4 regions of the Oceanobacillus aidingensis genome follow, and region 3 is predicted to be linked to each of the others. Evidence: riboswitches for the same ligand, from Rfam matches in the RefSeq annotation. Region 3 holds a riboswitch; each other region holds the start of a gene.
What was found. A riboswitch is a leader RNA that binds a small molecule or an ion and turns the genes downstream of it on or off. The one in region 3 is predicted to bind S-adenosylmethionine.

Region 1 (3,101 bases), on a different contig from region 3:
TCGATAGATGATGAAGTTATCCCGTCGTGTAGAAAAGCTTCCTGCTCAATTTTTTGCATCCCTTGCCGGCAAAGTCGCTGCAGCCCTGGAAGAAGGAAGAGATATTATCAATCTCGGACAAGGCAACCCGGATCAGCCGACACCGCCGCATATTATCCGTACACTTCAGGAAAGCGCCGAAAATCCGGCTGCCCATAAATATTCCCCTTTCCGCGGTACCGATGAATTAAAAGGGGCTGCAGCACAGTTTTATAAAAGAGAATATAATGTCGATTTAGATCCTGCTTCAGAAATTGCTATTTTGTTCGGAAGTAAAATTGGCTTGGCAGAACTCCCTTTAGCTGTTATGGATGAAGGCGAATTAATGCTCTTGCCAGACCCTGGATATCCAGATTATTTGTCCAGTGTTTCATTAGCAGACGTTACTTATGACACGTTTCCATTATTAGAGGAAAACAATTTTTTACCAGATTATGCTGCCCTGACGCCGGAACAAAAGAAACTTGCCAAGCTATTATATCTCAACTATCCAAACAACCCGACCGGAGGTGTCGCAACGAAAGAATTTTTTGAAGATACCGTTGCGTTAGCGAAGGAAAATGATATCGGTGTTGTTCATGATTTCGCTTATGGAGCCATCGGTTTCGACGGCTATCAGCCAATAAGCTTCCTACAGACAAAAGGAGCGAAAGATGTCGGCGTTGAGCTGTACACCCTTTCCAAAACCTATAATATGGCCGGCTGGCGAGTCGGTTTTGCTGCTGGCAACAAAGATATGATCGAAGCGATTAATATTCTGCAGGACCATTTATTTGTCAGTCTTTTCCCAGCTATTCAAAAGGCAGCTGCGGAAGCATTATTAGGGGACCAAAGCTGTGTCACCTCGCTTGTGGAACGCTATGAACAGCGCAGAGATGTTCTCATAGAAGAATGCAGACGTATCGGCTGGGAAGTCACTGCACCGAAAGGCTCTTTCTTTGCCTGGCTCCCTGTACCAGCGGCATTTACAAGTGAAACATTTGCTGATTATTTATTACAAGAGGCGGATGTAGCCGTTGCAGCCGGGAATGGTTTCGGAAAGAATGGAGAAGGTTATATACGCGTCGGATTACTCGTAGAAGAGAATCGTATTCGCGAAGCTATTCGACGTATTGAGAAACTGCAGCTGTTTCAAAAATAAATATTGACGAAACTTGTAAAATAAGATACTTTTAAAGAATACAATTCAATTACTACCACACCTCTTATCCAGAGCAGCTGAGGGACTGGCCCGTTGAAGCTCGGCAACCTTAAAAAAAGGTGCTAATTCCAGCAAGACACCCGTCTTGAAAGATGAGAGCAGAAAATAAGATTACATTTTCGAGCCTCTCTTACCCTAGAGAGGCTCTTTTTTAGAAATTGTATCGATTCTGACAAGACAGCTGCAAACAATATTACCTATCAACTGCAGCATAATGATAGAAAGGCAGGAAAAACAGCAGATGATCAAATTAGAGAATGTCACAAAAGTTTTCCCCTCCAAAAAAGGAAAGGATGTTACTGCACTGGACGATGTGACGATTTCTGTCAATAAAGGAGAAATCCATGGCGTAATCGGCTACAGCGGTGCAGGAAAAAGTACATTAATTCGCTGTGTCAATTTACTGGAGTCTCCTTCGAAAGGAAAGGTTTGGATTGATGGAACCGACTTAACGAAGCTGTCAAAAGAAAAGCTCCGGCAAACAAGACAAAAGGTCGGCATGATTTTTCAGCATTTTAATTTATTAAGGACTGCCAGTGTCTATGATAACATTGCGATTCCATTAAAATTACTCGGCGTACCGAAGGCAGAGGTTAAGGAAAGAGTCATGAAATACTTAGATATTGTCGATTTATCTGAGAAAAAAGATGCTTATCCTTCCCAGCTTTCCGGCGGTCAAAAGCAGCGTGTCGCTATTGCCAGGGCGCTGTCACAGGAGCCACAGGTCCTCCTGAGCGATGAGGCAACCAGCGCACTCGACCCAGAAACGACAAATTCCATTCTCGAACTATTATTAAAAATTAATGCAGAGCTTGGGATCACAATACTATTAATCACGCACGAAATGAACGTTATCCAAAAAATATGCGATTATGTCTATGTTATTGAAAATGGAAACCTCATTGAACAAGGTTCGACGATAGAACTATTTACAAAACCTAAACAGCCGACGACTAAAAAGTTCTTAAATACCATTTCACAACGAAAATTATCGGATCGTTTAATTGATGAATTGAATTTAGAAGGCAAAGTAATTCGTTTAACCTTCCTTGGTGAAAATACAGGTCAGCCGCTGTTGTCTAAGGTAACACAGCAATTTTATGTAGAGCCGAATATTCTGACTGCCAATATTATCGAATTAAAAAATGGCATTGTCGGCAACCTTGTCGTTCATTTGATTGGCAGTGAGCATCAAGTAGAACATTCTCTCTCCTTCTTAAAAGAACAAGGCGTAGAAGTAGAAGAATTGGGGGTGAATTAACATGCAGGCATTTATTGATCAATGGGGTTCAGAGTTTTATGATGCCATAATAGAAACTCTTCAAATGGTTTTAATCTCTTTGTTTTTCGCTGTTATTATCGGCGTTATTTTAGCTATTCTATTAGTTTTGACACGTCCGGGACAACCCTTGCAAAATAAGTTTGTTTATCAGTCTTTAAACCTGCTGATTAACGTCATCCGGTCCATTCCATTTATTATTCTTTTATTCTTTATGCTTCCTTTCACCAAATTGATTGTAGGTGTAACCATTGGTGTAAAAGGAGTTATTGTGCCGCTCGTTGTCAATGCAGCTCCTTATATCGCCAGACTGATTGAATCCTCCCTGTTAGAGGTCAACCAAGGTGTTATCGAAGCATATCGAGCGATGGGAGTAAAGACACATCAAATTATTTGGAATGTGATGCTGCGTGAAGCGAGACCAGCCATTGTTCTTGCATTAACCATCGCAACAATCAGCCTTATCGGGGCAACTGCTATGGCCGGATTAGTCGGCGCTGGAGGCCTGGGTGACTTAGCTTACCGATTTGGACACTTGCGTTATGAAACAGACGTCATGTACGTTACGGTTATTATGCTCGT
Region 2 (3,101 bases), on a different contig from region 3:
ATATGTAGCAGAAATTGTTGGCGCAAAGCCGAGATTTTCAGTGACAGCCGCCATAGCAGAAATCGGAATCAATGGATCATGTGCCGGAAGCTGTACAGCATGCCGGACAGCTGCTTCATGACTATTTTCATATACACTGTAGGTTCCAAGCACATCAGCAATAAACATGGCATCAAATTTACCGCGTTCCAGGATTTTTGCTGTTTCTATCCAATATGACAGGTCATTATGTTTTGTCCCCTCGTCCTTTTCATGCTTCCATAATCCTGTCGAGTGAGGGGAAGGTGAATTTTGAATAAATCCATTCAGGTGAATTTGTTTTGTCATCGTTTCGATAAGCTCCTTTTCTCATAAATTTTCATCTTGACCGCTTCACCAAAATCTATAATTGACTATCTCTCATTTGATGCAGTCAGCCATTGATTTTGGTATCGGCCCTTACTTCTGAATTGCTGATTACTTAAGATTCATCGAAAGCATTTAAGGCATTCACACTATGTGCCACTGCGGACCCGGCTTTTAAAGCTGCTGCCACAAAAATCGCTTCTGATATTTCCTCTAGGCTGGATCCTGTTTTTTTGGCGTTTTTCGTATGCAGATCAATGCAATACGGGCAGCCTGTGGTATGTGCTGATGCCACCGCGATAAGCTCTTTCTCCTTTTCGGTCAATTTGCCTGCTTTGATAGATTTATGATCAAAAGCAGCAAATGCCTTGAATGTATCCGCATCAATGTCACCAAATTCGGTTAATCTATTAAAATAGGATGCTTTGTACAGCTCGTCTTTTTCCTCTTCATCAAACGCATTTAGCGCATTCACACCATGAGCAACCGCTGAACCAGCCTTTAGAGCTGTTGCAACAAAAATGGCCTCTGTTACTTCCTCTTTATCAGCGTTATTTTTTTTAGCATTCCCCACATGTAAATCAATGCAGTACGGGCACCCCGTAATGTGCGCTACGGCTACCGCAATTAATTCCTTTAATTTAACTGATAATTCACCCTCAGCTAATGCTTTATCGTTAAAAGCAAAAAAAGTTTGAAACGCTTCCGGTGCATATTCTTTTAATTCTGTTATCCGGTTAAAATAAGATTTTTGATATAAACTATCTGTTTTAGTCAATGAAATCTCTCCTCATACATTTAAAATTTTGGCTTGTCATACAGTGAAACTTCAATTAGTGAAGGTTTTTCGACGCACAACTCTTTATAATAGGACGGTTAATCGCAAAAGCTCTTCGATGGGACGAGTAATCGCAGTCCCAGTCCCAGTTTCAGCCCTAGGACATCGTGAACCTGGTCTGTTTCCTTTGCCCACTGATTTGTGCTGCGATAAAATCATACAAATTGTAAATCCATCTCGTTAATTTTCTTACAGCCACCATAATAATTAAACTTTACCTATCTAATTACTCGGTTTTAAGCCATGCTTGCCCCTTTGAAATTATTCCCTCCCTACCCTTGTTTAAAAATGAAAAAACCCCTTTTCCAGAAGAAGAGGGTTTCTTTACACACTGCCTCATCTCTCAAGTGAAAACTTGCTGGAATTAGCACCATTTTACTGCGTTTCCAGTAATGGTTGCTGCGGGATTATAGGACCAGTTCCTCCCCCGGCTCTTGATAAGGAATTACATTATTTAGTTTTTTAAGATTTCTTCATATGTTATCGAATTCTAAAAAATATGTCAAGTGGAAATTTTAATTTAATGAAGCGTTTCTTGATCAAAATCTATTGATAATATTAGCAGATATCTTTTTGCTGTAAGCGGCGACTGGTTGTTTTATCACATGTAATTATATTTTCCTGCTATAGAGTACGATGCTAAATCGATTGAGCAGCTTTTTTCATCGTGTCCTTAAAATTCATCATTTAGTTTACATAATACAATTATGGTGAATTAATGTTTTTTTGTTTTCAGTAAAAACGCTTAGACCACATTCTAGCCTAAGCGTTTCCATTATTTGTTTACACTGGGTAAACCCCATGTTTTCTCTCGGTAAATTGCTTTTTCTTATTCTGATAAATGGTGAAACGTCTTGTCAGCTCGCTCCGAAGATGATCTGGATCAATGATATCATCAATAATCATTTCGGAAGCTAAGCGGTAAATATCAATGTTCTCTTTATAGGCGGCCTGCTTTTCTGCGATATATGCCTCCCTTTCTTCTTCTGGAAGCTGAGCGATTTTATTTGCTTCTACTGCATTCACTGCTGCTTCCGGTCCCATAACAGCAATCTGTGCATTTGGAAAGGCTAAACAGCAATCCGGATCGAAAGCCGGCCCTGACATCGCGTATAGACCAGCTCCATAAGCCTTTCGGACAATAACAGAAATTTTAGGTACCGTTACCTCACTCATTGCAAACAGCATTTTGGCTCCATGGCGAATAATTCCCTGCTTCTCCACTCTTGTTCCAATCATAAATCCTGGTACATCCGTTAAGAACAGCAGCGGAATTTCAAACGCATCACATAATTGGATAAATTTTGTTGCTTTATCTGCTGAATCCGTAAAAAGAACGCCTCCTTTTACACGTGGCTGATTAGCAATGATTCCTATACTTTGACCGTTGATACGGGCCAGCCCAGTAATTAATTCTGGAGCAAACCGCTTTTTTATTTCACAAAAACTGCCTTCATCAATTGTACGGTCAATCAGTTCATACATATCAAAAGCAGCATTTTGATTTTCTGGAATAATTTCGCTGATTGGCTTATCAAAGCTTTTTGGTTCTACAGATGCTGCTTTTTTTGGCTTCTCACGAAAATTAGCAGGAAAATACGTTAAGTACTTCTGTGCAAATTGAATCGCTTCTTCTTCGGTATCTACTAAAACATCGCCTACTCCTGAGGTTGTACAGTGCATCTTTGCTCCGCCCATTTCCTCTAAAGAAACCTTTTCGCCAATGACCTTTTCAGCCATTCGCGGTGAACCTAAATACATCGATGCGTTCCCATCAACCATGACAACGATATCACAAAAGGCCGGAATATAGGCACCGCCGGCAGCGGATGGACCAAACAATAAGCAGATTTGCGGCACTCTTCCTGACAGCTTAATTTGATTATAGAAAATACGTCCCGCTCCTCTTCTTCCCGGG
Region 3 (3,101 bases):
AATCTGGTTTAAGGATTTAGATTACTCTCTTGGCCAAATTATAAATGCCAAAGTGTTCAATGATGAAATGCTTGGAATCCTTATTTCGGGCCTTGGCATCGCTCTGGTTATTCCGATTGCTTCTCTGATGAGTGCATATTATTTGAAGAAGCAGAAAAAGGACATCGCGTTGGATGAGCAGAAATAGGTAAAAGCAGCCTTACGCTGTTTATGTTTAGAAATAAGCCCGAATGATTCCGCTTGGAATACATTCGGGTTTTTATCTACAATATAAAAACGTCCATTACATCATTAAACTTAATGATTGTAAAATCCTTTTGACCCAGCTTATCAACTATAGCTATGTGCTCGTCTTGATAGTTAATGCTGTCTATATATCCTTTTATATGATGAACATGACAATCCTGATAGCATTTCACTTCAATAAGCAAATTATCTTTATGTGCGATAATTAATTGAAAGCAATTCTGCTTCCGTTGCCGCTCATTTAACATTGTTTTTTCTTTCGTATTCCTTTCTTCCTGTACACCAATATTCAAGCCCCGACGCTCCTTTTTACACACCCTATGGATAAAATATTTTCTATCTTAAAGCTGCGCACCTGTTTTTTATAGTAACAATAAGCAAGAATCCTTTTATCATCTATACCTACGACGCGAATAACACGCTGCGTTACATTGTTATGGCGGTCGATATAATAGATCATGATTTTTTCCTTTTTATCCAGAGAATGATGAAGTAATCCAATCATATTTATTCCTCCAAATAAGAACTTTTGTTCTGAACATTTGTTCTTATTATATCAAAAAATAAGAAAGAGTAAACATGAAATAAATGGATGAATGTGTTTTAAAAGAAACGAGCGATAATCCGTTCAAGTATTTGGATTTTGGGACCAAAAATGGTGCTGATTAACATAATTAGCCCGCCAGCTCCCTTGCATCAAGCTATATTTGACTTTTCTCATATTTCATATTAAAATGTATCCACAGTTACATAAGAACTCTTATTGAGAGTGGCGGAGGGACTGGCCCGATGAAGCCCGGCAACCTTTCTAGAACTCGTTCTAAAAAAGGTGCTAAATCCTGCAAAGTGCATAATGTGCTTTGGAAAATAAGAGAGGACGTTTCGTAAATGAACTTATTCAACCTCTCTAGAACGAAATAGAGAGGTTTTTTATGTAGCATTTAAACACATGTAAAAGGGGTTATCTTACCATGCAAACAGTTACTGTAAAGGGATCGCCCAGCCATTATCAAATCGGTGAAGGTTCTCTGGAATACCTGATAGAAAATCTGAATGACTTGCGGGTGAAGCGGATTGCTGTAGTTGCCGGGCGTACTGCTTGGGAAAAAGCAAAACCATATCTTCCTTCTGCATTGCTGGATCAAATAGAGGAAAAAGATATACATACTGCAGATGGGCATTGCACCGTGGAACGAACTGACAGACTGGCCTCGATTTATGAAGAACAGCAAATAGATGCTGTCATCGGCATCGGCGGGGGAACAGCTCTGGATATTGCCAAAGCAGCGGCTGCCAATGCGCAAATAAAAAGTATCTTAATCCCAACGATTGCCGCCACCTGCGCAGCTTGGACGCCATTAAGCGTCTTTTATCAGGAAGATGGTGCTCATTCTCATTACACTGAGTTTCCTGAATCTAATACACTCGTAGTGGTAGAACCAGCAATTATTGCAGAAGCTCCTGTAAAATACTTAAAAGCAGGCATTGGCGATACGTTAGCCAAATTCTATGAAGCTCGCTCTCTAGTTGAAGCCTTCTACCCTGAAGGCACGCTTCCAGTCTGGCTGCAAATATCTCAATTCGCCGCTCGTGCCTGCAAGGATATTTTGCTGGATGACAGTGAAGCAGCAATCCAAGCTTGTGAGAGTAACCAAGTCACTGATGCTCTTATTCGTGTTATCGAAGCAATTATCGCAACAGGCGGTATGGTTGGCGGCTTCGGCGGAAAAGCTGGACGAATTGCAGGTGCGCATTCCATTCATAATGGGTTAACTGCTGCCCCGCAGATTGCCGATTCACTTCACGGGGAAATTGTATCCTACGGCATTTTAGCTCAGCTTGCTATCGAACAGGATAAAAACGAGCTTACGAAGCTATTAGCTTACTATGATACATGGGGATTCCCGACAAAATTAGCAGACTTCTCCATACATACGGATGATCAGGAGCTGCTGGAAACCATTGCGAAAAAAGTGACACGGGAAGAAGAATCCATTCATTTGATGAAAGAAGAAATTAATGCAAATACCGTTATCGACGCATTTTTACAACTTGAGAGTGTTACTAAATAAAAAAAGAAAGTAGGAAAATCATCATGAAAAAGAAATATTTACTTCTTATTACAGCTTTATTATTCGTTTTCCTCGCTGCTTGCGGAGGAGATGAGGAAGAGAGCGGTTCAGATTTACTTGAAGACGGCGTATTGACAGTAGGTGTAACAGCCGGTCCACATGAAGAAATTGTTGAAAAAATAGCTGAAATTGCAGCAGAAGACGATTTAGAAATTAAAACAGTTGTTTTTAGTGATTATGTGATGCCAAACGTTTCACTGGATGAAGGTGAAATTGACATCAGCAGCTTCCAGACAGAGCCTTTTATGGACAGCATGGTGGAAGAAAGAGGCTTGGATATTGTGAAGGTAGCAGATACCGTTACTTTCCCGATGGGAGTTTATTCCGAATCGGTTGATTCTCTGGAGGACCTTCCTGATGGCGCAACATTAGGGCTCCCTGGCGACCCTACAAACAGCGGACGTGCTTTATTATTATTTGAACAAGCTGGTCTTATCACATTAGAAGAAGGCTTGGGTGTAAATGCAACCGTAAATGATGTAATTGACAATCCGAAAGACCTTGAATTACTGGAATTAGACTCTGCACAAATTCCAAGACAGCTTGGCGAAGTTGATGCAGCAGCAATCAATTCAAACTTTGCAATTGAAGCAGGGCTTTCACCCAATGATGATTCGCTCTTTATCGAGCAGGATTCTACATTCGTTAACTTGATTGCAGCTCGTACAGAAAACCAAGATGATGAAGTCGTTCAGCAATTTATTGATATTTACCATACAGACG
Region 4 (3,101 bases), on a different contig from region 3:
GATTTTCCGATCAGCCATTTTAACTTTGGTGAAAAATTTCTCATAAAGTGTTTTTCCAATGTCTTTCTTCCTGTAATCCGGGTGTACACCGACAAAATGAATATATGCTTCATCTGACTGATCTTGAGATAAAAATCCAATTAAAAAACCTATTATCTCGTCATCTTCTTCTGCGATAAAGCTGGTATTCTTAAAATGTTGAAAAAATAATTTAGGCAGCATTCCTGCCATATCACGCCCGCCCCACCAGTCGTTTATCTGCGGAATCAGGACATCATAATCCGAACTTTGTAAACTGCGAATTTCCATTCTACATTCTCCCTTTTATTTGAAACGATGTACTATCATTCGTATAAATTCTTTTATTTACCATGATAAAACAGCTGAATATTCTTATTGTTATTACTAATATATCAAAAAATTATAATGATTTCTTTCTTTGTTTGAATTTTTTTGGAATTTATATTTAATTTTTCACGCCCGTATGTTAACCTTGATTTAAATTAGGTTGACAAAGAGAGGAGCGTTTTTTTGTTCAAATCGTTTAAAAATCAATTCATCCTTTCGTCAGTTGTTTCAATATTATTCATCATAAACACTTACTTACTTTTTAATTTTACTTATCAAATCAGTGACATAATGGCAAATTTATTTTTGTTCATCACCTTAGCTTCCGTTTTCAATACTGGTTTATTAGCTCAAAAGTATTTTCATTCAAAACAATCTTCTCTAAATGATTCATAGTACGTATTCAAAAAAGTTCGACAAAAAGGAGATTTGGAAAGCTCACCTCTCCAAATCTCCCTTGCTCATCACTCTTATTTCCAGACATCTTCAGCAATTCGCACAACATGCCGGATTTTTTCCCATTGCTGTTTCTCACTCAATAAATTCCCTTCCTCTGTGGAAGCAAACCCGCATTGAGGACTCAGGCAAAGCTGATTCAACGGTACATAGCCCGCCGCTTCTGTAATTCTTGCTTTAACAGCCTCCGGATCTTCCAGCTCGCTGAACTTAGACGTGATAAGACCCAGCACAATGAATAAATCATCACGGTTCACATGGCGTAAAGGTTCAAATCCGCCCGAGCGGTCATCATCAAACTCCAGGAAAAGACCATCCACCTGTAAACCGCCAAAAATCGTTTCTGACACCGCCTCGTAACCGCCGCTTGACATATAGGTAGATTGGAAATTCCCCCGGCAAATATGCATTGTTACCAGCATATCATCCGGTCTGTTCGCAATCGATTCATTGATTGCTCTCGCACATAATTCAGCTGTTTTCTCTGGATTTCTTCCTTTTTCAAGCAACGAATTTCTGCCCTTCTCTGAGAAAAAGGTTGCCCAGGACGTATCATCCAACTGTAAGTAGCGGCAGCCTTCATCGTATAATGCCTGAATCACCCCTTGATAAGCAGCAACCAGGTCATCAATAATGGCTTCATCATTTTCATAAATTCCTTCTTCAAAATCCGCCCGGAAAAAGAGCATGTTCGGACTCGGAATCGCAAATTTTGCAACCGCATCCCCGGCAATACCATGCAGGAATTTATAATGCTCAATCATATAATGATTACTAAAACCAATTTTACCGGTTACCTTAATGCCTCGTTTTTTCGTTTCCACACCAGTGAATTGCAAGCCTTGCTCCGCGGTATAGCCTTCCACGCCATCGAAGCCTTCCAGAAAATCAAAATGCCACCAGGCACGGCGAAACTCCCCATCTGTCACCGATTGAAGACCTGCTTTTTTCTGCTGTTCTACCAGTTTGATAATTTCCTCATCTTCCAATTGACGCAATTGTTCTGCACTGATTTCTCCTTTTGCCCTCTGGGCACGCGCTTCTTTTAAACGCTTGGGACGAAGAAAACTCCCTACATGATCTGCTCTGAATGGAGCCCGTGTATTTTTTGTCTCTGCTGATATCGCCATCGAATACCCCTTCCTCTTTGTCTCCTATATTCATTCTATATTCCATTAAAAAAAACCCCTTCCGAAAATAGAAGAGGTTCGATATGATAAAATCTCTTCTTATCTTCAAGCAAAAATGCTTCTGGAATTAGCACAGTACAAATCAACGTCTGCTGCTAAGGCTTCAGCGGGCCAGTCCCTCCACCTTTCTCGATAAGAATATATGGAATTATACGAATAATTACAGTTTACTTTACATGGAAGCAATGAATTCGTCAAGGAGAATCCCAAAATATAGGAATCTTTCTGCGATCGATTTTAAATCAAAATTGCGTTACCTTTTTTTATCGGAAAAAATTTTATAATCTTCACTGATCACAAAAGCAGAAAAATACAAGCAAAAAAATAAAATAGCTGCTCCTTCCCATGATACACTAACCCTCGTAAATAGGGGCTCAATACATATTTTATAAAAACTAACACTAAGCAACCATTGAACGACATAACTCCAAAGCATTACTTTCTTTGTCTGTTTCATTTTCGCTGCTTTAAGGATTAGCATATATAACAAATCAAACAGCATCCCCACCACGTAAGACAGAAAAAGCAATCCTCCGAAGTAAAGAAAATTAATAAAAATACTATCAAAAAAATGTATTTCGATAAGATTCCAGCCTGCTAAAATATTAGATAAACCATATGTTATTAAAATAGGAATGGCTACAATAACTGCGATACTACCCATTACTAGACCAACAGTAAGCAAATTGGCAACAAGGGTAGAAAAATCCATTTTTTTATTATTCAAAATTCATTGAATCCTCCTTGTCTATACCTATATTATAAGGGACTATTACATCCTAATGAATATATATTCTTTTAACTCACTGTACTACAATATCAACTGAAGATTTCCCTAAATTTTCATGTTTCTGAAACGACAGTAACAACTTTTTTATCGCTCAGTTAGTTTAGAGCCATTCGCTCCCCAAATTTTGAGCTGTAGTTTTCGTAGCAAATTCATCTTCTTTTTGATTTAATTCCATCCTATCACATCCTATGTGCCGATAAACTTCTACTAAATGAAGGTTCTATTTATAAATCTTTTAAAAAAGCTAAATAATTTTCTAACGTTTTCACCTCTCGCTCGGCTATAAACAATAGAAAGGGTTCATAATCCCCTTCTGT

Region 1: another riboswitch for S-adenosylmethionine. It lies ahead of ACFO3P_RS11535 (methionine ABC transporter ATP-binding protein); the one in region 3 lies ahead of ACFO3P_RS04840 (iron-containing alcohol dehydrogenase family protein).
Region 2: another riboswitch for S-adenosylmethionine. It lies ahead of ACFO3P_RS20895 (carboxymuconolactone decarboxylase family protein); the one in region 3 lies ahead of ACFO3P_RS04840 (iron-containing alcohol dehydrogenase family protein).
Region 4: another riboswitch for S-adenosylmethionine. It lies ahead of ACFO3P_RS16190 (5-methyltetrahydropteroyltriglutamate--homocysteine S-methyltransferase); the one in region 3 lies ahead of ACFO3P_RS04840 (iron-containing alcohol dehydrogenase family protein).

What each region holds. Positions count from the first base shown of each region.
Region 1 covers NZ_JBHSFT010000016.1:66,203-69,303, forward strand. The annotation lists gene ACFO3P_RS11530 (pyridoxal phosphate-dependent aminotransferase) at 11-1,180, shown strand; SAM riboswitch class I at 1,242-1,339, shown strand; gene ACFO3P_RS11535 (methionine ABC transporter ATP-binding protein) at 1,482-2,501, shown strand; gene ACFO3P_RS11540 (methionine ABC transporter permease) at 2,497-3,101, shown strand, end outside.
Region 2 covers NZ_JBHSFT010000049.1:304,439-307,539, reverse strand. The annotation lists gene ACFO3P_RS20900 (LLM class flavin-dependent oxidoreductase) at 1-327, opposite strand, end outside; gene ACFO3P_RS20895 (carboxymuconolactone decarboxylase family protein) at 461-1,129, opposite strand; SAM riboswitch class I at 1,517-1,627, opposite strand; gene ACFO3P_RS20890 (acyl-CoA carboxylase subunit beta) at 1,967-3,101, opposite strand, start outside.
Region 3 covers NZ_JBHSFT010000007.1:90,248-93,348, reverse strand. The annotation lists gene ACFO3P_RS04855 (YibE/F family protein) at 1-187, shown strand, start outside; gene ACFO3P_RS04850 (YolD-like family protein) at 264-539, opposite strand; gene ACFO3P_RS04845 (hypothetical protein) at 536-751, opposite strand; SAM riboswitch class I at 1,004-1,120, shown strand; gene ACFO3P_RS04840 (iron-containing alcohol dehydrogenase family protein) at 1,218-2,318, shown strand; gene ACFO3P_RS04835 (MetQ/NlpA family ABC transporter substrate-binding protein) at 2,342-3,101, shown strand, end outside.
Region 4 covers NZ_JBHSFT010000044.1:27,203-30,303, forward strand. The annotation lists gene ACFO3P_RS16185 (GNAT family N-acetyltransferase) at 1-309, opposite strand, end outside; gene ACFO3P_RS16190 (5-methyltetrahydropteroyltriglutamate--homocysteine S-methyltransferase) at 819-1,934, opposite strand; SAM riboswitch class I at 2,031-2,133, opposite strand; gene ACFO3P_RS16195 (hypothetical protein) at 2,248-2,721, opposite strand; gene ACFO3P_RS16200 (Fic family protein) at 3,009-3,101, opposite strand, start outside.